Regions from separate parts of the Salmonella sp. GDC200615 genome, predicted to be linked through region 2. Evidence: predicted binding sites of a transcription regulator. Region 2 holds the regulator's gene; each other region holds the start of a gene.
What was found. Region 2 encodes LexA, which represses DNA repair genes until DNA is damaged. Its sites were predicted from a motif close to TNCTGTATGTACATACAGNA; they were not measured.

Region 1 (5,942 bases), 790 kb from region 2:
GGCGTTAGCCGCCTGGACGGCGCAGCAGCCGGTACTGTGTGTACATTCCGAGACTTGTGGACATGCCTTCGCGTTGGAGTCGAACGGCGATCTCTACAACTGTGACCACTTTGTCTACCCGGAGCATCTGCTGGGGAATATCCACCAGCACAGCATCAAAACCTTAAATAATAGCGAGCGGGCTATTGCGTTTGGCGAGGCCAAGCGGGAGACCCTGACCGCCGATTGTCGTCGCTGTGACTACCGCTTTGCGTGTCATGGCGGCTGTCCGAAGCATCGCTTTGCCGTCTCGCCGTCCGGTCATCCTGCGCATAATTACTTGTGTGCGGGCTATAAACATTTTTTCCAGCACGTTACGCCGTATATGAATGTCTGGCGGGAGCTGCTGGCGCAAGGCTATCCGATGGCATCGATCATGCGCTGGCTGGCGCAGGACGCGCGTAAAGACACAGGAGCCGTCAGTCGTAACCATCTCTGTCCCTGCGGCAGAGGCAAAAAATATAAAAAATGCTGTGGTAAAGCATAGCTAACGTGGCGATGACGATTTGTTGAGCCTACACCGACTCCGGTCTCGTAGGCCCAACAAACATCGTAATGCGCTGTGGTTAGCCTTTTTTCCCACCGTACTGCGCGAACCATTCCAGCATTCTTTGCCAGCCGTCTTTCGCTGAGGCTTCGTGGTAGCCCGGACGATAATCGGCATTAAACGCGTGCCCTGCATCGGGATAGACCACGATTTCCGCCTTCGCATTAGCGGCGCGTAGCGCCTGACGCATGGTTTCCACGCTCTCCTGTGGAATACTGGTATCCTGCCCGCCGTATAAACCCAGTACCGGCGCGTTAAGATCGGTGGCGATGTCAACGGGATGCTTCGGCGAATTGAGTGACGTGTCGCCCACCAGCTTGCCGTACCACGCTACCGCCGCTTTTAACTGAGGGTTGTGCGCGGCGTACAGCCAGGTAATTCGGCCTCCCCAACAAAAACCGGTGATCATCAGCCTATGCGCATCCCCGCCGTTGCGCGAAGCCCAACTGGCGACGTGATCCAGGTCGGCAAGGACTTGCGAATCCGGTACTTTAGCCACCAGCCCGCTCAATAATGTGGGTATATCGGCGAAATCATTGGGGTCGCCTTCGCGGAAATAGAGTTCTGGCGCGATAGCGAGATAGCCTTCCAGCGCCAGTCGTCGGCAAATATCGCGAATGTGTTCATGTACGCCAAAAATTTCCTGTACCACAATGACCACAGGCAGCGCGCCGTCGCTCGCTTTTGGTCTGGCGTAATAGGCTGGCATATCGTCGCCCTGAGAGGGGATCGACGTTATCCCCGCGCTAATGGCCCCATCAGGCGTATGAATCATCGTAGGGGCAAGTGGGGAAGCTGCAGGTGCAAAGCCGGATGGATGTGTCGTTGTCATGGTATTCTCCGTACCCTTAAAAAATAGCGCAATCTTAACTATAGACAGTGTGTAACAAACCACATTGCCTTAAAGCGGCTATCTTTTGTGCAATGCCTGGCGATATTGATTATTTATTGTGATGAACATCACTTTTTAATGGTAAGCGAGTGCAATTGTTTTACGTCATAGTGATGGCTGTCACGAAAATATCTTTATGCCTTAGGTAAAGTGTCTCTTTGCTTCTTCTGACAAACCCGATTCACAGAGGAGTTTTATATGTCCAAGTCTGATGTTTTTCATCTCGGCCTCACCAAAAACGATTTACAAGGGGCCCAGCTCGCCATCGTCCCTGGCGATCCTGAGCGTGTGGAAAAGATCGCCGCGCTGATGGATAAGCCGGTTAAGCTGGCATCTCACCGCGAATTCACCTCCTGGCGCGCTGAGCTGGATGGCAAAGCAGTTATCGTTTGCTCTACCGGTATCGGCGGCCCGTCTACCTCTATTGCCGTGGAAGAACTGGCGCAACTGGGTATTCGTACCTTCTTGCGTATCGGCACCACGGGGGCTATTCAGCCGCACATTAACGTCGGCGACGTTCTGGTAACGACCGCATCCGTACGTCTGGATGGGGCGAGCCTGCATTTTGCGCCGATGGAATTCCCGGCGGTTGCCGACTTTGCCTGCACCACTGCGCTGGTTGAAGCCGCGAAATCGATTGGCGCCACGACTCACGTTGGCGTAACCGCCTCTTCCGACACTTTCTATCCGGGTCAGGAACGTTACGACACCTATTCTGGCCGCGTTGTTCGTCGCTTCAAAGGCTCTATGGAAGAGTGGCAGGCGATGGGCGTGATGAACTACGAAATGGAATCCGCTACGCTGTTAACCATGTGCGCAAGCCAGGGTTTACGCGCAGGTATGGTGGCGGGCGTTATCGTCAACCGTACCCAACAAGAGATTCCGAATGCGGAAACGATGAAACAAACTGAAAGCCACGCGGTGAAAATCGTCGTGGAAGCGGCCCGTCGTCTGCTGTAATTCTCCTCTCTTTTGCAAAGGCCGACGCGTTCGGCCTTTTCTTTTTGCGTGGCGCCTCGCAGGAAATCCCTTTTAAACTGGACGTTTATACAGCACAATTCTATTTTGTGCAGGACAGTGTGGTTCCAGGAGAGGTGTTGTGAATATTACTCTTATGATAAGCGCCGTCGTGGCGCTGGCGGCTGGGGCGGTGATTGGCTGGCTGGCGACGAAAGCGCACGCCGATCAAATCCGCGTCGATCTTATCGAAGAACGGCGTGAGCTGGATATCGAACTTAGCGCGGCCCGGCAGCAATTAGCGCAAGAAGCGCACTGGCGCAGTGAATGCGAGTTACTTAATAACGAACTGCGTAGCCTGCACAGTATCAATACCTCTCTGGAAGCCGATCTGCGTGAAGTCACGACCCGTCTGGAAGCGACTCAACAACACGCGGAAGACAAAATCCGTCAGATGATCAACAGCGAACAGCGTTTAAGCGAGCAGTTTGAAAATCTGGCGAACCGTATTTTTGAACACAGTAATCGTCGCGTAGACGAACAAAACCGACAAAGCCTGAATAGCCTGCTGACGCCGCTGCGTGAGCAACTGGACGGTTTTCGCCGCCAGGTTCAGGAGAGTTTTGGCAAAGAAGCGCAGGAGCGGCATACGCTGGCGCACGAAATTCGTAATTTGCAGCAGCTTAACGCGCAAATGGCGCAGGAAGCGATCAACCTGACGCGCGCCCTGAAAGGGGACAATAAGGCGCAAGGAAACTGGGGCGAAGTTGTGCTGGCGCGGGTGCTGGAGGCATCCGGACTGCGTGAAGGCTACGAATACGAAACCCAGGTCAGTATTGAGAACGATGCGCGCTCGCGGATGCAGCCGGATGTCATCGTCCGCTTGCCGCAGGGCAAAGATGTGGTCATCGACGCTAAAATGACGTTGGTCGCCTACGAGCGTTACTTTAACGCTGAAGATGACTACACGCGCGAGGCCGCTTTACAAGAGCACATCGCCTCGGTGCGCAATCATATTCGCTTACTGGGGCGTAAAGACTACCAGCAGCTTCCCGGCCTCCGCTCGCTGGACTATGTTCTGATGTTTATCCCCGTAGAACCCGCTTTCCTGCTGGCGTTAGATAAACAGCCCGAACTGATAACCGAGGCGCTGAAAAATAACATTATGCTGGTAAGCCCCACGACGCTGCTGGTGGCGTTACGGACAATCGCCAACCTGTGGCGCTATGAACACCAGAGCCGCAATGCGCAGCACATCGCAGACAGAGCCAGTAAGCTCTACGATAAAATGCGGTTGTTCGTTGATGATATGTCAGCGATCGGTCAGAGTCTGGATAAAGCGCAGGATAACTACCGCCAGGCGATGAAAAAACTTGCGTCGGGGCGTGGCAACGTTTTGGCGCAGGCGGAGGCCTTCCGGGGGCTAGGCGTGGAAATCAAACGCGAGATTAATCCGGATTTAGCGGAACAGGCCGTTACGCAAGATGAAGAATATCGTTTACGATCGATCCCTGAAGGGCGGCAGGATGAACATTATCCCAATGATGAACGGGTGAAGCAGCAGTTAAGTTAACCCATACGGAGTAGTTTAGTCCTGGCGCAGAGTAGGGCAAATTGGCCCAATCTGTTACACTTCTTGAACATTTTTATCGATAAGCAGGCACTGAGATGGTGGAAGATTCACAAGAAACGACGCACTTTGGCTTTCAGACCGTCGCTAAAGAGCAGAAAGCTGACATGGTGGCCCACGTTTTTCATTCTGTGGCGTCAAAGTACGATGTGATGAATGATTTAATGTCATTTGGCATTCATCGTTTGTGGAAGCGCTTCACCATTGATTGCAGTGGCGTGCGTCGTGGACAAACCGTTCTCGATTTAGCGGGCGGTACGGGCGATCTTACCGCGAAATTTTCACGTATGGTCGGGGAAACTGGCAAAGTTATCCTGGCGGATATTAATGATTCTATGCTCAAAATGGGGCGTGAGAAGCTGCGTAATATCGGCGTGATCGGCAACGTAGAGTATGTGCAGGCGAATGCCGAAGCTCTGCCTTTCCCTGATAATACGTTTGATTGCATTACCATTTCGTTTGGTTTGCGCAATGTAACGGAAAAAGAAAAAGCGCTGCGGTCAATGTTCCGTGTGTTGAAACCCGGCGGACGTTTACTGGTGCTTGAATTTTCCAAGCCTATCATTGAGCCGCTGAGTAAAGCGTATGACGCCTATTCTTTCCATATTTTACCGCGTATTGGCTCGATGGTCGCAAACGATGCGGATAGCTATCGGTATCTCGCGGAATCCATCCGTATGCATCCCGATCAGGATACCTTAAAAGCCATGATGCAGGACGCCGGATTTGAGAGCGTGGATTATTACAATCTGACGGCGGGCGTTGTGGCATTGCACCGTGGTTATAAATTCTAGGAGGGTGGAATGCCTTTTAAACCCTTAGTGACCGCAGGAATTGAAGGTCTCCTCAATACGTTTCTGTATCGTTCGCCAGCGCTGAAATCAGCCAGAACGCGCTTACAGGGAAAAGTACTGTGTGTGAAACTAAAGGGATTTTCGACGCCATTAGTCCTGGTATTCAGCGAACGCCAGGTTGATGTGCTGGGGGCATGGGAAGGCGAAGCGGACTGTACGGTAATCACTCAAGCTAGCGTTTTGCCAAAACTACGCGATCGTCAGCAGCTGGCCGCGCTTATTCGCAGCGGCGAACTGGAAGTGCAGGGCGATATTCAGGTCGTGCAAAATTTTGTGGCGCTCGCCGATCTCGCCGAATTCGATCCTGCGGAGCTGTTGGCGCCATACACGGGTGATATTGCGGCGGAAAGTATCGGTAAGGCCGTGCGTGGCGGGGCTAAATTCCTGCGCCACGGGTTTCAACGCCAGCAGCGTTATGCCGCTGAAGCGATCACTGAAGAGTGGCGTATGGCGCCTGGCCCGCTGGAAGTCGCATGGTTTGCCGAAGAAACCGCGGCTGTTGAGCGCGCCGTAGATTCTCTGACCACACGGCTGGAAAAACTGGAGGCCAAATGACGCCAGGTGAAGTACGGCGCCTATATTTCATCATCCGCACGTTTTTAAGCTACGGCCTTGATGAACTCATCCCCCGAATGCGTCTTACACTGCCACTCCGATTATGGCGCTATTCGCTGTTCTGGATGCCAAACCGGCATAAAGATAAATTGCTGGGTGAACGATTAAGACTGGCGTTGCAAGAGCTGGGACCGGTCTGGATCAAATTTGGCCAGATGCTCTCCACGCGCCGTGACCTGTTCCCGCCGCAAATCGCCGATCAGCTCGCTTTGCTCCAGGATAAAGTCGCGCCATTCGATGGTCGGCTGGCGAAAGCCCAGATTGAAGAGGCGATGGGGGGGCTACCTGTCGACGCCTGGTTTGACGACTTTGATATCCAGCCTTTAGCGTCGGCGTCAATCGCCCAGGTACATACCGCGCGATTGAAATCAAACGGTAAAGAAGTGGTTATTAAGGTCATTCGCCCGG
Region 2 (5,942 bases):
ACCGCCGCCAGGCGCTGGCGAGCAAAGTGCATACGCGCCACGCGAGCCAGCTTCTGCGCGATGATTTTATCGGTGCCGTGTTCATCAGCCATGCGACGCAATGAGACGGACGGCGAGAATCGGACAAAGCTATCGCGACCCAGCCAGGAGATGGCAAAGAATTTCTGTACGCCGTTCAGCATACGTAAAGGCGGGTTATCTTCTCCCTTTTCACGACCCGGCGCGCGGCCAAACATCACGGAAACGGGCACCATCTGCACGTCCAAAGCCGGATTACTCCGATGCAGATCGAGATAATCGTGAAAAAGTTTCACCGACTCTTCTTTTGGCGTGTAATAGGTAAAGACACGCGGTCCGCCGTGAATAAATACATAGCGTGGCAACAGCGCGCCGTCGATCTCCAGCGGCTCCAGCGGATCCGGGAGATCGTGCGCCAGACATTGCGCCCGCAGCGTCAGTAAGTCCGCTTTTGAGTTGTATGGCAAGACATACATAATGGGGCGAGAAGTATCGAGCCCCAATTCCTGGGCGGGTTCCGCCGGAATAGACTTGCTTTTTACCAGTATGCTTAATGGTAAATTCAGTAATTTGTAGTAAATTCGTGGCCAGCCGGACATAAACGATGTAAAGCCTCTGGTTAATAATGCAAATGCGGTGCAAGGATATCAGAAAGTTTAGCGAATTTCTGTTGTATCCCGTCATACTTCGCGCTGCGTTACGGCAGTCCGAATCGTGCAGGGCAACCGTATAATGTCATTGACGTTAATAATGTAAAAAGGTTCTTTTGATGGCCAATAATACCACTGGATTCACCAGAATTATCAAAGCGGCAGGATATTCCTGGAAAGGATTTCGCGCCGCATGGACTCACGAAGCGGCGTTTCGCCAGGAAAGTATCGCGGTATTGCTGGGCGTCATCATCGCCTGCTGGCTGGATGTGGATGCGATTACCCGTGTGTTATTGATAGGTTCCGTTTTACTTATCATGATTGTTGAAATCCTCAACAGCGCTATTGAAGCGGTCGTTGACCGCATCGGTTCTGAATACCATGAGCTTTCCGGCCGTGCGAAAGATATGGGATCGGCTGCGGTGCTACTGTCTATTTTCGTTGCCCTGATGACCTGGGGCATCCTGTTATGGTCACATTTTCGATAAAGGTTCCAAATTTTATAAATCTCTTGTTTTTTGCGCCGTTTGTGGTTCCAAAATCACCTTTAACTGTATATACTCACAGCATGACTGTATATACACCCAGGGGGCGGAATGAAAGCGTTAACGGCCAGGCAACAAGAGGTGTTTGATCTCATCCGGGATCACATCAGCCAGACAGGTATGCCACCGACGCGTGCGGAAATCGCGCAGCGTTTGGGGTTCCGTTCCCCAAACGCTGCGGAAGAACACCTTAAAGCGCTGGCGCGCAAAGGGGTGCTTGAAATCGTTTCCGGCGCATCGCGAGGTATCCGTCTGTTACAGGAAGAAGAGGACGGATTACCGCTTGTCGGGCGTGTCGCGGCGGGTGAACCGCTTCTGGCGCAGCAGCATATTGAAGGCCATTACCAGGTCGATCCTTCGCTGTTCAAACCCAGCGCCGATTTCCTGCTGCGCGTGAGCGGTATGTCGATGAAAGATATCGGTATTATGGATGGGGATTTGCTGGCGGTACATAAAACGCAGGACGTCCGTAATGGCCAGGTGGTTGTCGCTCGCATTGACGATGAAGTGACAGTAAAACGCCTGAAAAAGCAGGGCAATAAAGTGGAGCTGCTGCCGGAAAACAGCGAGTTTACACCGATAGTGGTGGATCTGCGCGAACAAAGCTTTACGATTGAAGGGCTGGCGGTAGGCGTCATTCGCAACGGGGAATGGTTGTAATCTCGTTTTAATCTCCTTGTAAGCCGTCATCCGGCAATCGTGCAGCCTGATGGCGCTGCGCTTAGCAGGCCTACGGGAATGCAGTTCCTGAGATGATTAATTTGTAGGCCGGATAAGGCGTTACGTTGCCATCCGGCAATGCGCTCGTTTCGTTTAACTCCTTGTCAGGCTTTTCTCCATGCCGCTTTTTACCTCCTCTGATAAAGCTCTCTGGCATCTCGCGCTGCCGATGATTTTTTCTAACATCACCGTCCCCTTGCTGGGGCTGGTCGATACGGCGGTGATTGGTCATCTGGACAGCCCGGTTTTCCTGGGCGGCGTGGCGGTGGGCGCGACTGCCACCAGCTTTCTTTTCATGCTGCTGCTATTTCTACGTATGAGCACCACCGGCCTAACGGCGCAGGCATTTGGCGCCAAAAATCCGCAGGCGTTAGCCCGGGCGCTCATTCAACCGTTATTACTGGCGCTGGGCGCTGGCGTGATGATTGTGCTATTTCGCACGCCGCTTATCGAGCTGGCTTTACATATTGTCGGCGGGAACGACGCTGTCCTGGTGCAAGCGAGACGCTTCCTTGAAATTCGTTGGCTAAGCGCTCCCGCGTCACTGGCGAATCTGGTGCTGCTCGGTTGGCTGTTAGGCGTTCAGTATGCGCGGGCGCCGGTTATCTTGTTGGTCGTGGGCAATATCCTCAATATCGCGCTCGACCTGTGGCTGGTGATGGGGCTTCATATGAACGTGCAGGGTGCTGCCCTGGCGACGGTCATCGCAGAATATGTCACGTTACTGATCGGCCTCATGATGGTACGTAAAGTTCTCCATCTCCGCGGTGTGTCGCTGGATATGCTAAAACAGGCCTGGCGCGGCAACGTGCGCCGCCTTTTGGCGCTCAATCGCGATATCATGCTGCGCTCATTGCTCCTTCAGCTTTGTTTTGGCGCAATCACGGTGTCAGGCGCGCGGCTGGGCAGCGATATTATCGCGGTAAATGCAGTCCTGATGACCTTACTCACCTTTACGGCCTATGCGCTGGACGGTTTTGCTTATGCGGTGGAGGCGCACTCCGGTCAGGCTTACGGCGCGCGTGACGGTAGCAAGCTACTGGACGTCTGGCGAGCGGCGTGTCGTCAGTCAGGAATTGTGGCCTTGTTGTTTTCCACAGTCTATGCCCTGGCAGGCGAACATATTGTCGCGTTACTGACCTCATTGCCGCAAATACAGCTACTGGCGGATCGGTATCTTATCTGGCAGGTGGTATTACCGCTGGTGGGCGTATGGTGCTATCTGCTCGACGGTATGTTTATTGGCGCGACGCGCGCTGCCGAAATGCGCAATAGCATGGCTGTCGCCGCGGGAGGATTCGCGCTGACGCTCTTCGCCCTGCCGGTATTAGGAAATCATGGTTTATGGCTGGCATTAACCGTGTTCCTGGCGCTTCGCGGTCTGTCGTTGAGCCTTATCTGGCGTCGTCACTGGCGCGAGGGTACATGGTTTGCCAGATCGTGACGGTTAAAAATTCTGAATATAAAACCGAAGGCCGAATTCCTGCCTACAATTATTATCACGTCCAGCAGAAATTGCAGTGCATTTGGGCGAATAACACCTGCTATTCCTAACCGAATGATGAGGACAAGATGATGAATAAAGACGAAGCCGGCGGTAACTGGAAACAGTTTAAAGGTAAAATGAAAGAACAATGGGGCAAACTGACCGATGACGATATGACCGTTATCGAAGGTAAACGCGACCAACTGGTAGGTAAAATCCAGGAGCGTTACGGTTACCAGAAAGATCAGGCGGAAAAAGAGGTTGTTGACTGGGAAACCCGTAACAACTATCGCTGGTAATATGTTTTCCCCTACCAGGAGTACATGGATGTGCTTCCCACTGTTTGCTTATGAATGCGGGCGTGCCCCTCTCTACTGCCGCCCGTTTTCCGTTCAGGCTAACGCGGTTTTTTCTTCACCAGCACCGAGTGATCGTGACCACAGTCGCCCGGATGGCGACACGCTTCCACTTCTACGCACGCAGGGCACAGACCGTGCGCCTCAATAACGTTATGTTGTAGCGCAAATCCCATTTTAGCCGCCAGCGTATGCATGATGTCTTCCACGCCCTCGGCACACTCTTCCTTCACCACGCCGCAACGATCGCAGATAAACATGGCCGAGCTGTGCGTCGGCTGGTTGAACAGGTGGCAAACCACATAACTATTGGTGGATTCCACTTTATGGACAAAACCCTGTTCGAGCAAAAAATCCAGCGCGCGGTAAATGGTGGGCGGTTTGGCCTGTGGTTCCGTTTCGCGCAGCAAATCGAGCAAATCGTATGCGCTGATGGCACCCTGTTGCAGACTCATCAGGCGCAGCACTTCGAGGCGCTGAGGCGTCAGGCGCACGTTGCGCTGCGCGCAGAGTTTTTCAGCTTGCGCCAGTAACTCTTGCGTTGTGGTCTTTTCCATGTAGCACCTCGAATGGCATGAAAGTCTAATCCGTTACTTTACCACGAGCTGCTTAAAACTCTGAAATTACCCCGCGACAATATATCGCCTGCTAAGCTTTTCCGCGCCAGTATTCTCATCTATACATAATGAGGGTCGATATTATAACAACAGGATTTAACATCACTATTTCACAGCAATAGTTCGCCTCTGTCCGGTAAAGCGTGGCGGAGGAATTACTTCACCTGATAATAAGATGGGCTAACTGTGAACAAAAACGTCAAACTTTCACTGATTGCTATCGCGGTCTCGCTTTTTATGGCAAAGCAGGCGAGCGCCGCCAATACCTGGACGGAAGCGCGTAATGACGCAATGGGCGGGACGGGCGTTGCGTCCGCGAATTATGGCAGCGGAGTACTATTAAATCCGGCGTTACTGGCAAAAGCCAAACCGGAAGACAATATCACTGTTGTCCTTCCTGCGGTCGGCGTCCAGATTACGGATAAAGACAATCTCCAGGATGAAATTGACGATATCAGCGATAAAGTGGATTACTACGATGAGGTCGTCGATAACCTTACTCTGGGGCAAATTCTGCTCAATCCGCGAGGCGTGCTGAATCAATTTCAGGGCGCCGCGCGCGACCTGGCCGATGAGCTGGAATATCTCAACGGAAAAACCGCCCGCGCCAATGCCGGCGCCGGGTTGGCGGTAAGTATTCCAGGGCAAACGCTTTCCGTGGCGTTTATCGCCAAAGGTTATGCGCATGGGCGCGTGAGTTCGTCCATTGATCAGAACGATATTCAGTATCTGCGCGATATCCAGCATGATGAACGTGTCGCGCTTCGTGAAGCAGGACGCGCTGCTTTGCTGGGGTCTGACGAAATTACAAAGCATTTAAACTCTACCGCGTCGGGGCGGGTAGCGATTGTGTCTGACTACGGTATTGCACTGGCGAAGCAGTTTGTGGTGGGCGAGGTGCCTGTTTCCATTGGCGTTACGCCAAAACTGCAAAAAACCTGGCTCTATAACTACACCACCTCAATTTATAACTACGACAGTAGCGACTGGAATAGCAGCCGTTATCGCAATGACGATACGGGTTTTAACATTGATGCGGGGCTTGCTGCCGATATCGGTGAAAACTGGACGTTGGGGCTGAGCGGGCAAAATCTGGTATCTCGCGATATCGATACGAAAGATATTTACATCACTAATGGTATGACGGGAGAAACCACCAACTACAAAGATACATACCAAATCCGCCCCCTGGTTACCGCGGGCGTCGCATGGCATAACGATTTGCTGACCGTAAGCGCCGATGGCGATCTGACGGAAACGAAAGGCTTTAAGAGCGAAGACAATTCACAGTACGTTGGCGTCGGCGCTGAAGTTCGACCGTTATCATGGCTGGCGGTGCGCGCAGGGTATCGTGCGGATGTGAAAAATAACGATAGCAATGTGGTTACCGGCGGTCTTGGCTTTGCGCCCTTTAACCGTGTGCATCTCGATTTAATGGGACTGTACGGCGAAGATGAAACCTGGGGGGCAGGCGCGCAGCTTACGATGACATTCTGAGGTGCTTTCACCGGAGGCGCTACGCCTCCGGTTTAGCGTTATGCTATAGTAAC
Region 3 (5,942 bases), 2.1 Mb from region 2:
TTCATGAATTTTCTGCTGCAACGCTTTCGGCGTCATATCCAGTTCGACAATTCCGGCTTTTGCCGTAGAACTGCCCTTGCCTTTCCCCTTCGCTTTGGTTTTCGCAATGTTCTGCCCCAGCGCCAGGATGTCGACCACTTTTTTGTTCAGCCCCTGCGGAGTGATACCGTGCTCTTCGTTGTACTTCTGCTGCTTCTCGCGACGTCGCTCGGTTTCGCCAATCGCCTTCGCCATCGACGGCGTGATTTTATCGCCATACAGAATCGCTTTACCGTTAACGTTACGCGCCGCGCGCCCTATGGTCTGAATCAGGGAGCGCTCGGAGCGCAGGAAGCCCTCTTTATCGGCGTCCAGAATCGCCACCAGCGAGACTTCCGGCATATCCAGCCCTTCGCGCAGCAGGTTAATCCCCACCAGAACGTCAAACTCGCCCAGACGCAAATCGCGGATGATTTCCATGCGCTCCACGGTATCAATATCTGAGTGCAGGTAACGCACGCGCTCGCCGTGCTCTTCCAGATATTCGGTCAAATCTTCCGCCATCCGTTTGGTAAGCGTAGTGACAAGGACACGCTCATTAATGGCCGCACGCTGACGAATTTCGGACAGCAGATCGTCCACCTGGGTCGCCACCGGACGCACTTCAATAATCGGGTCCAGCAGCCCGGTCGGTCGCACGACCTGATCCACCACCTCATCACCAGATTTTTCCAGCTCATAGTTGCCGGGCGTGGCGGAAACATAGATAGTTTGCGGCGCTAAGGCTTCAAACTCCTCAAACTTCAGCGGACGGTTATCCAGCGCCGAAGGCAGACGGAAGCCATACTCGACCAGCGTCTCTTTGCGCGCCCGGTCGCCGCGGTACATGCCGCCTATCTGCGGGATGGTGACATGAGACTCATCCACCACCAGCAGTCCGTCGGCGGGCAGATAATCGAACAAGGTTGGCGGCGGTTCGCCCGGCCCGCGGCCCGACAGAAAGCGGGAATAGTTTTCAATGCCTGAGCAGTAGCCCAGCTCGTTCATCATCTCTAAATCGAACTGCGTGCGCTGGCTTAATCGCTGCTCTTCAAGCAGCTTATTATTCGCCAGCAAGACCTTACGCCTGTCCGCCAGCTCATCTTTTATCTCTTCCATCGCCTGCAGAATACGCTCGCGCGGCGTCACGTAGTGCGTTTTGGGATAGATAGTATAACGTGGCACCGTTGACTCTACCTGCCCGGTTAACGGGTCGAACAGCGACAGGCGTTCCACTTCTTCATCAAACAGCTCAACGCGTAGCGCGATGTCGTCAGATTCAGCCGGGAAGATGTCGATCACTTCGCCGCGCACGCGAAAGGTACCACGCTGAAAAGCTTGATCGTTACGGGTGTATTGCAATTCCGCCAGCCGACGCAAAATCGCGCGCTGGTCAATCAGCATTCCCACCGTCAGATGCAGCATCATTTTCAGGTAGAGATCCGGATCGCCCAGACCGTAAATCGCGGACACGGAAGCCACCACCACGACATCGCGTCGCTCAAGCAACGCTTTCGTTGCCGACAACCGCATTTGCTCAATATGTTCGTTTACCGAAGCGTCTTTTTCGATAAACGTATCCGAACTTGGCACATACGCTTCCGGCTGATAGTAGTCATAGTAGGAGACGAAATACTCCACCGCGTTTTCCGGGAAAAACTCTTTCATTTCGCCGTAGAGCTGCGCCGCCAGGGTTTTATTGGGCGCAAGCACCATCGTTGGCCGCTGCAAGTCCGCAATGACGTTGGCAATGGTGAATGTCTTCCCGGAGCCGGTCACGCCCAATAACGTCTGATGCGCCAGCCCGTCCTCCAGCCCCTCTTCCAGACGACGTATAGCGTCCGGCTGATCGCCAGAAGGTTTAAAAGCGGAATTCAGTTTGAACGGTTTACTCATGAGCGGCTACCTGAAGGAGTGAGCGGGCAGGGATGTAATTTTACTCTCGACGGTGAATATTGCCAATAAAAAATACTGGATGAAAAAACAGTAACACTCCAGTGTATAATGGCTATCGGTAGATACCCCACGCTATTTAGAGGTAAAACATAGACAGTCGCGGGGTAAAATTCCAGCAGTGTGCTGGTTATCCCCAGACCAGAGTCTTTTTTAACATTTGTCAAGTCGGATGATGAAAGTTTTATGTCAACGTATCCTCCTTCCTTTACAACAATTGATTTTATATAACTTGCTGTCTGAAAAGGGATATTTTCTCAAGCCGTCTTTCGCGCCAATTTAGTCGCAGGCCGCGTCGCCTCTCGCTTACGTTGTGTTTTCTAACTCTAATACACAAGGTTATCCACAGGAATAGTGGATAACTGCTTCCAGCCCGTATCCCCTGCCGCCTGGCAAAATCAGCCCCTGACGTTTTCGCCGGGCGATAAAAAAAAATTATCGCTATTTTTGGCAGATTATTGGCTAACGAGAAGGCAAAAATTGAGGCGTAGACGCTCACATTTTGCACATTTTTAGCATGGCGACGTCAGGAGGGTCTGGCGAAAGAACAGCAGGATCGTCTGATCCTGCAAGAAGGCGGTTTTTAAGCGCGGTCAGGCGCGTTCCAGGGGGCTAAGGTCCAGATACTGTCCTGTCGCCGCCTGCGATGGAGAAACGCCCAGCCACGGGATTTCCCCTAACAGCGGGGCCGGTATGACGCGGCGAAGCGTCGCGAGATATTCACCATGACGCGCGCCTGGCGGCTGCATGTCGTTGGCTATCCATCCGACAAGCGGTAATCCGGCCTGTTCTACCGCCAGCGCCGTCAGCATGGCGTGATTAATACAGCCCAGCTTGACGCCAACAACCAGAATCACCGGCAGCTGCTCCGTCTGTACCCAGTCGGCAAACGTCAGCGTGGCAGAGAGCGGTGTAAACCAGCCGCCCGCCCCTTCTGTCAACACCCAGTCTGCCTGCGCCTCCAGCGTTCGTAATCCGCGTGATAACACCGCCGCGTCTATCGCCCGGCCTTCGTCGGCGCTAGCGATGTGGGGAGAAGTAGGCTCGGCAAAAGTATAAGGATTGATAGCGGAATAAGGTTGCGGCAGGCTGCTGTTACGCTGCAAGGCCAGGGCATCGCTATTGCGTAGCCCGTCGGTTGTCATTTCGCTGCCGGAAGCGACGGGCTTATAGCCTACGGTTTGATAACCTAACTGCGTTGCGGCCTGCAATAAGGCGCAACTGGCGACCGTTTTACCGACTTCAGTATCAGTACCGGTCACAAAATAGCGTTTAGTCACGTTCAATCACTCCCATAAAAAGGTGGTACGTCAGCGGATATTTCCCCTGCCGCTGCGGCCATGCCAGTTGAATCTGTCTAAGCCGGGCGCGGGTTAATACATCCGTCTCCCGCCCTTCATGAAGATGGGTGGCGCCAATGCCTTTGAGCGAACGCATCGCGCTCAGGGCATCCTCAAACCACAATGTCATCGCCTGAGTATGACGAGACGCCCGCCAGCCGCGTAGCGCGTGGTCAATGGCCTCTTCCGGCAAAAAGCTATTCGCGTGAGCGCGATTATCGACGGCCTGCCATGCCTGACGCAGCTCCGGCAACGACCCCTGGCACAAGGTGGTAAACGCCACCACGCCGCCGGGCCGTACAACCCGATACAACTCGCTCAACGCATCGCGTAAATCGCCGCACCACTGGACCGCCAGGTTGCTCCAGGCCAGGTCAAAAACGCCGGCGTCATGGGGAATCGCTTCGATATCCGCCAGCAAATAGTGATGCGCCGCCTGACGATCGCGAGCCTGTTGCAGCATCGGCAGCGAAAGATCCAGGGCGGTCACTTCGCTCCCCCGCTCTCGCCAGTAACGACTCATACGTCCGGGGCCGCAGCCTGCGTCCAACACACTGGCAAACTGGCGGCCTGTCAACAGCGTCAGCAGCGCATCCGCGCTGTGTTGCTGTAAAGAGGCGTGCTGTTCGTATTGCGATGCGGCCCGGCCAAACGCCGCCGCAATAGCCTGCTTATTCACCTGCGCCATGCAGCACCTCCAGCAGACGGTCTATATCGCACGCTTCATGCGCCTGCGTTAACGTTAAGCGCAGGCGCGCCGTACCGACAGGCACCGTCGGCGGACGAATCGCCGTCGCCCAGCATCCTTGTTGACGCAGCGCCTCCGCCAGGCGCAATGCACGGCTGTTATCGCCCACGATTAACGGCTGGATGGCGCTATGGGCATTCAGTAGCGTAAATCGGGACGCGTTAACGCCGGCCCGAAAGCGCTGAACCAGAGCGGCGAGTTTTTCGCGCCGTTCACGACCTTCATCGCTACGGATCACCGCCAGCGAGGCGCTTAACGCCTGCGCCTGGGCGGGCGGCATACTGGTGCTGTAAACCAGATGACGGGCGAATTGCAGCAGATAATCTGCGACGCTTTCCGAGCAGAGCACCGCTGCGCCGCTGACGCCAAACCCCTTACCGAAAGTCACCACCAGCAACTCAGGCTTCACCCCCCGCTGCCAGCAGGTGCCCCGCCCCTCATCGCCAGTCACGCCGATGCCGTGCGCATCATCAACCAACAGCCAGGCATGATGCCTGCGGGCAATGTGCTGGATTTCCGCCAGCGGCGCGCTGTCGCCGTCCATGCTGTATACACCTTCTGTCACCACCAGTTGCTGACCCACGCAGGGCGATTGCAGTAAACGCGACAGATGCTGCGTATCGTTATGGATAAAGCGGCGAAGCTGCGCCGGACTCAGATTAGCGGCTTCCAGCAGGGAAGCATGACTCAACCTGTCGGCCACAATCCGGTCATTTTTTTTCATTAAGGCGGTAATGACCGCCTGATTCGCCGCAAAGCCAGAGATAAACAGCAGCGCGCGTGGATATCCTAACCATTGCGCCAGTTCCTCCTCTAACGCCTGGTGCGCCACGGAATAACCGCTGATATGACCCGACCCGCCGCTGCCGACGCCAAAACGCGTCGCTGCCTGTTGCCAGGCGCGAATAATCTGCGGATGTTGACTTAAGCCGAGGTAATCATTGCTGGAAAAGTTAAGATACTGTCGCCCGTTCGCTACCAGCCAGCGTCCGGCGCCCTGCGACACCACATAGCGGCGGCGCAACGTATCCGTCGCCCGACGCGCCGTCAGCGCATCGTCGACGCGTTGTTGCCAACTCATAAGGCTGCCGCGTTGTAATAATCATCGGTGTCAGGCGTCATCAGCGTCTGCTCCAGACGTTGCTGCTGCTCGTTATCGCCCGCCAGCACCCTGGTCTGCTGCGGATTCAGTCCCAGCTTACGGAATAACTGCAGATCCTTGTCCTCTGCCGGATTTGGCGTAGTTAACAATTTGCAGCCATAGAAAATCGAGTTCGCCCCGGCCATAAAGCACATCGCCTGGGTCTGCTCGTTCATCTGTTCACGCCCTGCGGAAAGACGCACGTATGAGGTCGGCATCATGATGCGCGCCACGGCGATAGTACGAATAAAATCAAACGCATCCACGTCATCGTTATCCGCAAGCGGTGTGCCTTTCACCTTCACCAGCATGTTGATTGGCACGCTTTCCGGCGGCGTCGGCAGGTTCGCCAACTGCAACAACAGTCCGGCGCGATCGGTAACCGTTTCGCCCAGACCCACAATGCCGCCGGAGCACACTTTAATCCCTGCTTCACGGACTTTTTCCAGCGTGTCGAGGCGCTCCTGATAGGTACGGGTAGTGATGATATTGCCGTAAAACTCCGGCGAGGTATCGAGGTTGTGGTTGTAGTAATCCAGCCCGGCGTTAGCCAGACGCTGCGCCTGGCTCTCGTTCAACATGCCGAGCGTCATACAGGTTTCCAGCCCCATCGCTTTGACGCCCTGTACAATCTGCTCCAGATAAGGCATATCGCGTTCATGCGGATTCTTCCAGGCCGCTCCCATACAGAAGCGGGTCGAACCGGCGTTTTTCGCTTTACGGGCGGAGTCCAGTACCTGCT
Region 4 (5,942 bases), 1.6 Mb from region 2:
CGCCAGGCCCAACACGGTAGCTATCGGTGCCAGCGTAATGTAACGCTTGTTCCAGGTCAGGCGCATACCCAGCACCTGCTGGCCCTGCCATTCGCCCATGCAAACCACGCCGGTATCCGGAATGGCGCCTGCATCAGAACCTGCTTCCGGGCTGGTCAGCGCAAAGCAGGGGATCTCCTGGCCGCGCGCCAGTCGCGGCAGATAGTGATTCTTCTGCTCTTCCGTACCATAGTGCTGCAACAACTCGCCAGGGCCGAGTGAGTTTGGAACGCCGACGGTGATAGCCAGAATCCCGGAGACGCCGGACAGTTTTTGCAGTACACGGGACTGCGCATAAGCGGAGAACTCCAGTCCGCCGTACTCTTTTTTAATGATCATCGCAAAAAAACGATGCTCTTTCAGATAAGCCCACAGTTCCGGCGGCAGATCCGCCAGTTCATGGGTAATCTGGAAATCGTTCGCCATCCGGCACGCTTCTTCTACCGGGCCGTCGAGAAACGCTTGCTCTTCGGCAGTGAGTTGCGGTTGCGGATAGTTGTGCAGTTTTTTCCAGTCAGGCTTGCCCTGGAACAGATCGCCTTCCCACCAGGTTGTACCGGCATCAATCGCTTCTTTCTCAGTGCGCGACATCGGCGGCATGACCTTACGGAAGCCGCGGAACACCGGTGCGGAAATCATTGATTTTCGCATCGGTGTGAGGTTAAACGGCACGAGGATAATGGCCAGAGGAACCAACAGCCAGATGGACCACAGGCCAGCGACGCCAAGTGCGGCGGTCCAGGCGAGCAGAATCAGGCTGCTGAGAAATAAACTCACGCGGTGATAGAACAATGCGCCGAGCAGAACAACCGTAGCGATAATACTCAAAATCATCATAACGAAAAGCTCCCTTGCTTGTAGGAGGTCTGACCACTTGTGATGATTAGGTTGTAGTGGATGTAAAATCTTTTAGCAATGTGTTTACAAAATAATTACAACAAAGCTCACATTGTTGCCGTTTTTGGGGGCACGAAAAATCAAAAGCGTGAGGCGTTAATTCGGCTTATGCTTCTCGCCTGTACTGCTATCCGGTACACTGCATACTGTCATTTACATTCATGCTGAAGGATATCCTCATGTACCAGGATCTTATTCGTAACGAACTGAACGAAGCGGCGGAAACGCTGGCTAATTTTTTAAAAGATGACGCCAATATTCACGCCATTCAGCGCGCGGCGGTCCTGTTGGCTGACAGTTTTAAAGCGGGTGGTAAGGTACTTTCCTGCGGTAACGGCGGCTCCCATTGCGATGCGATGCACTTTGCTGAAGAGCTGACAGGTCGTTATCGTGAAAATCGTCCGGGCTACCCGGCAATTGCGATTTCTGATGTTAGCCATATATCCTGCGTCAGTAATGATTTTGGCTATGACTATATTTTCTCTCGTTACGTTGAGGCGGTAGGGCGCGAAGGCGATGTCCTGTTAGGGATCTCGACGTCGGGTAACTCTGGTAACGTGATTAAAGCGATTGCCGCGGCCCGTGAAAAAGGCATGAAAGTGATTACGTTGACCGGCAAAGACGGCGGCAAAATGGCGGGAACGGCGGATATTGAAATTCGCGTACCGCACTTCGGTTATGCCGATCGTATTCAGGAAATTCATATCAAAGTAATTCATATCCTGATTCAGTTGATCGAAAAAGAGATGGTTAAATAACTATACCCGTCATACTTCAAGCTGCAGGTGCGTTGGTTGCGCTCAGAAACCCCAGTCACATAGTTATCTATGTGACTGGGGTTTTCCTCCCTTACCGCCTTCCTGCAACTCGAATTATTTAGGGTATAGCATATTGTTTTCTTCGATATTTTGAGATTTGATTGGCTGTAAAAATTACGCCTTCCCGCTTAAGGCGTTTGTGGAGGTGATGTATGTGCGAACTGCTTGGGATGAGCGCCAATGTGCCGACGGATATCTGCTTTAGCTTCACCGGACTGGTGCAGCGTGGCGGCGGAACCGGGCCGCATAAAGACGGCTGGGGAATTACCTTTTACGAAGGAAAGGGCTGTCGCACGTTTAAAGATCCGCAACCGAGCTACCATTCGCCGATTGCGAAACTGGTACAGAATTACCCGATCAAGTCCTGCTCGGTTATCGCCCATATCCGTCAGGCTAATCGCGGTGAAGTGGCGCTGGAAAATACACACCCTTTTACCCGGGAATTATGGGGACGCAACTGGACTTATGCTCATAACGGTCAGCTCAACGGTTATAAGTCGCTGGAAACCGGTAATTTTCGTCCGGTGGGGGAAACCGACAGCGAAAAAGCGTTTTGCTGGCTATTGCATAAATTAACGCAGCGTTATCCCCGCACGCCGGGCAACATGACGGCGGTATTTAAATATATTGCGACACTGGCGACGGTATTACGTGAAAAAGGCGTTTTTAACATGCTGCTGTCAGATGGGCGATATGTGATGGCGTTTTGCTCAACCCATTTGCACTGGATCACTCGCCGGGCGCCGTTTGGCGTAGCCACGCTGGTGGATCAGGATATGGAAATTGATTTCAGTTCACAGACCACGCCAAATGACGTGGTTACCGTGATTGCTACCCAGCCGCTAACGGGGAATGAAACCTGGCAAAAGATTATGCCAGGCGAATGGGCGTTATTTTGCCTCGGAGAGCGTATAATTTGAGGCCAGCTGTGGCTGAACGACTTCGTGACTCAACGGTTTGCCCACGACGTAACGCCCATCAACGATAGAAACAGTTGGCGGCTTATGCGTTTGTTCAAAATAATCGTAGCCGGGTTTTAGCTGCGCCCAGAAATCTTTGTAATATGAATATTTATGACGCTGCATATTGGCGTCGGTCATCCGGAACGGATAAATACTCACCTGCACGCTCGGCTGACCAAAGACCAGCGCGGCGGTGACAAACTGGAAAATCTCATCAATGCCGCTGTCGGTCATGGCATAGCAGCCGACGGAAACACAGGCGCCGTGAATCATCAGATATTTACCATCATAGCCATGCGCGCGATCGTAGGCATTTGGAAAACCAATGTTGATGGCCTTATAAAAACGGCTGTCTGGCTTGAGTTGATTGCGCTGAACGCTGTAAAACCCTTCCGGACTTTTAAAATCGCCCTGACGGCGTTTCGGGCCTAACCCGCCGGAATAGTTGCAAATTTTGTAGCTATCAAGCAACTGGTATTGCTCACCCATTTTGACGTAGAGATCAAGGGTGCGCTCTTCTTTAAAAATCTGAATATAGACCGGTGAGCCCATTAACTGCTGCTTATACTCTTTACTGACCGGCGTGACGGGGCTGCTGCTGCTCAGCAAACCGGCAAATGAGACGCACGGCATCAGAAGCATCGCAAGAAAAAATGCGATTTTACGCATACTGCTTGTTCCTTGATAAAACGGTTACACACGCCAGAACGGCAAAAGAGTCCCCAAATCGGAGTAATCTGGATTTGGAGCGCTCACATTAGCACCACGGCAGTTTTTCGCAAGTCCCCGTGTGTACGTTTACAATTTTCCCGCCGCTTTCGTCGTCATACCTTCGAATATGTCGCATTTTTAACGCGAATGTCTCTTTGCGCGCAATAAAACATACTGTACACTTAAACAGTATTGTGGGGGCGAGCGATGCGCAAAATCATACATGTTGATATGGACTGTTTTTTTGCCGCGGTAGAGATGCGTGATAATCCGGCGTTACGCGATATTCCCATTGCCATTGGCGGGAGTCGTGAGCGAAGAGGCGTTATCAGTACCGCCAACTATCCTGCGCGCCAGTTTGGCGTACGTAGCGCGATGCCGACCGCCATGGCGCTAAAGCTGTGCCCCCATCTCACCCTATTGCCTGGCCGCTTTGACGCCTATAAAGAGGCTTCGCGGCATGTACGTGACATCTTTTCCCGCTACACTTCACTGATTGAACCGCTCTCGCTGGATGAAGCCTGGCTGGATGTGACTGACAGCCCGCACTGTTATGGATCGGCAACTCTGATCGCCAGGGAGATTCGTCAGACTATTTTCAATGAACTGCAACTCACCGCCTCCGCTGGCGTTGCACCAGTGAAATTTCTGGCGAAGATCGCCTCCGATCTCAATAAACCGAACGGACAATATGTTATTACGCCAGCCGATGTACCCGACTTTCTTAAAACGTTGCCGTTAGCCAAAACTCCAGGCGTGGGGAAAGTTTCCGCCGCCAAACTGGAAAATATGGGGTTAAGAACCTGCGGGGATATTCAACAGTGCGATCTGGCGATGCTTCTCAAACGCTTTGGTAAATTTGGCCGGGTATTATGGGAGCGTAGTCAGGGTATTGACGAGCGTGATGTTAACAGCGAAAGGCTGCGTAAATCGGTAGGCGTTGAGCGTACTCTGGCGGAGGATATTCATGAGTGGTCGGACTGCGAGGCCATTATTGAATATTTATATCCGGAACTGGAGCGTCGTCTGGCTATAGTAAAGCCCGATTTACTGATTGCCCGACAGGGCGTTAAATTAAAATTTAATGATTTTCAGCAAACCACTCAGGAACATGTCTGGCCGCAATTAAATAAAGAAGACTTAATTACCACCGCCCGTAAAACCTGGAACGAGCGTCGCGGCGAGCGCGGCGTACGGCTGGTGGGGTTACACGTAACGCTGCTCGACCCTCAACTGGAGCGACAGTTGGTGTTAGGGTTATAAGTCAGGCTATTAAGATTTTATCACTATTACGATTGCGCCATCTAAATTTCAGTATTACTATACCCACGTTTTCTCATTCTCAATAACTGCAAAGGAGGTTCATCATGACACTTTATTCTCTGAACGCACTTTGCAGACCTTTCCAGGATTAATTTTCTTTTATTGCCCTGGATTAGTCTGCCATTTCCTGATTTTTTAATTCATATATGGAATGGTATATGGGCAATTATATTCGTCCTTTATCAGATGTGGTATTTTCTATCGCATCAGATAACCTGTGGATCGAAGATTCCGCGATCCAACAATTATATACGACGGCTAAGTTAACCGGTATGAAACGCGTTATCGGGATGCCAGATCTGCATCCGGGGCGCGGCTACCCTATTGGCGCAGCTTTTTTCTCGCGTGGACGCTTTTATCCGGCGCTGGTCGGCAACGATATCGGCTGCGGCATGGCGTTATGGCAAACGGATATTTTAGGGCGTAAATATAACGCCGATAAACTGGAGAAGCGGCTGGCGTCGCTGACTGACGTGGCGGACGCGCAGTGGCTGGAGGAGAATGTCCCCGCCGCAATGCAGCATCATTCGTGGCGCTCTGCGCTGGGTTCCATTGGCGGCGGCAATCATTTTGCCGAGCTGCAGCAGGTCGATCGCATCGTCGATGCTGATTCGTTCGCTTTGTCGGGGTTGCAAAAAGCGCAGTTATTACTGTTGGTACACAGTGGTTCACGCGGTCTGGGGCAAGCTATCCTGCGTCGTCATGTGGAGGCGTTTTCGCATAACGGTTTGCCGGAAGATAGCGACGATGCGCGCCGCTACCTTGCAGAACATGACGATGCGCTGGCATTTGCCCGCAGTAATCGCGCGCTGATTGCCCGCCGGATACTGCAACAGCTCAGGGCTGAGGGCGAACCGCGGCTGGATGTGGCGCATAACTTCGTTGAACCCTGTACTGTCGCGGGTGAGGCGGGGTGGCTGCATCGTAAGGGCGCTACGCCAGATGGGCAGGGACTGGTGATTATCCCCGGCTCGCGCGGCGATTATAGCTGGCTGGTGAAACCCGTCGTCAGCGAGGAGAGCCTCTTCTCCCTGGCGCATGGCGCGGGGCGCAAATGGATGCGTACCGAGTGTAAAGACCGGTTATCGGCAAAATTTACCCCGCGACAGCTCTGCCGTACCGGGATGGGTAGCCGGGTGATTTGCCGCGATCGACAGCTCATTTATGAAGAAGCGCCGCAGGCGTATAAATC

Region 1: rmuC (DNA recombination protein RmuC) is a predicted target of LexA. The motif match lies at 2,514-2,533, and genes of this name have one in related genera.
Region 3: uvrB (excinuclease ABC subunit UvrB) is a predicted target of LexA. The motif match lies at 1,988-2,007, and genes of this name have one in related genera.
Region 4: dinB (DNA polymerase IV) is a predicted target of LexA. The motif match lies at 3,600-3,619, and genes of this name have one in related genera.

The regions. Positions count from the first base shown of each region.
Region 1 is NZ_CP192247.1:4,369,837-4,375,778, reverse strand. Features, by position in the region: gene ACQ29O_RS21210 (anaerobic sulfatase maturase) at 1-526, shown strand, start outside; gene ACQ29O_RS21205 (dienelactone hydrolase family protein) at 606-1,418, opposite strand; gene udp (uridine phosphorylase) at 1,677-2,438, shown strand; gene rmuC (DNA recombination protein RmuC) at 2,578-4,008, shown strand; gene ubiE (bifunctional demethylmenaquinone methyltransferase/2-methoxy-6-polyprenyl-1,4-benzoquinol methylase UbiE) at 4,104-4,859, shown strand; gene ubiJ (ubiquinone biosynthesis protein UbiJ) at 4,869-5,474, shown strand; gene ubiB (ubiquinone biosynthesis regulatory protein kinase UbiB) at 5,471-5,942, shown strand, end outside.
Region 2 is NZ_CP192247.1:509,357-515,298, forward strand. Features, by position in the region: gene plsB (glycerol-3-phosphate 1-O-acyltransferase PlsB) at 1-617, opposite strand, end outside; gene ACQ29O_RS02415 (diacylglycerol kinase) at 788-1,156, shown strand; gene lexA (transcriptional repressor LexA) at 1,265-1,873, shown strand; gene dinF (MATE family efflux transporter DinF) at 2,052-3,377, shown strand; gene ACQ29O_RS02430 (hypothetical protein) at 3,374-3,487, shown strand; gene ACQ29O_RS02435 (CsbD family protein) at 3,509-3,718, shown strand; gene zur (zinc uptake transcriptional repressor Zur) at 3,817-4,332, opposite strand; gene ACQ29O_RS02445 (conjugal transfer protein TraF) at 4,579-5,889, shown strand.
Region 3 is NZ_CP192247.1:3,063,208-3,069,149, forward strand. Features, by position in the region: gene uvrB (excinuclease ABC subunit UvrB) at 1-1,914, opposite strand, end outside; gene bioD (dethiobiotin synthase) at 2,565-3,251, opposite strand; gene bioC (malonyl-ACP O-methyltransferase BioC) at 3,244-3,999, opposite strand; gene bioF (8-amino-7-oxononanoate synthase) at 3,983-5,140, opposite strand; gene bioB (biotin synthase BioB) at 5,137-5,942, opposite strand, start outside.
Region 4 is NZ_CP192247.1:3,546,808-3,552,749, reverse strand. Features, by position in the region: gene fadE (acyl-CoA dehydrogenase FadE) at 1-876, opposite strand, end outside; gene lpcA (D-sedoheptulose 7-phosphate isomerase) at 1,116-1,694, shown strand; gene ACQ29O_RS17160 (class II glutamine amidotransferase) at 1,907-2,674, shown strand; gene dpaA (peptidoglycan meso-diaminopimelic acid protein amidase) at 2,645-3,385, opposite strand; gene dinB (DNA polymerase IV) at 3,635-4,690, shown strand; gene ACQ29O_RS17145 (RNA ligase RtcB family protein) at 4,909-5,942, shown strand, end outside.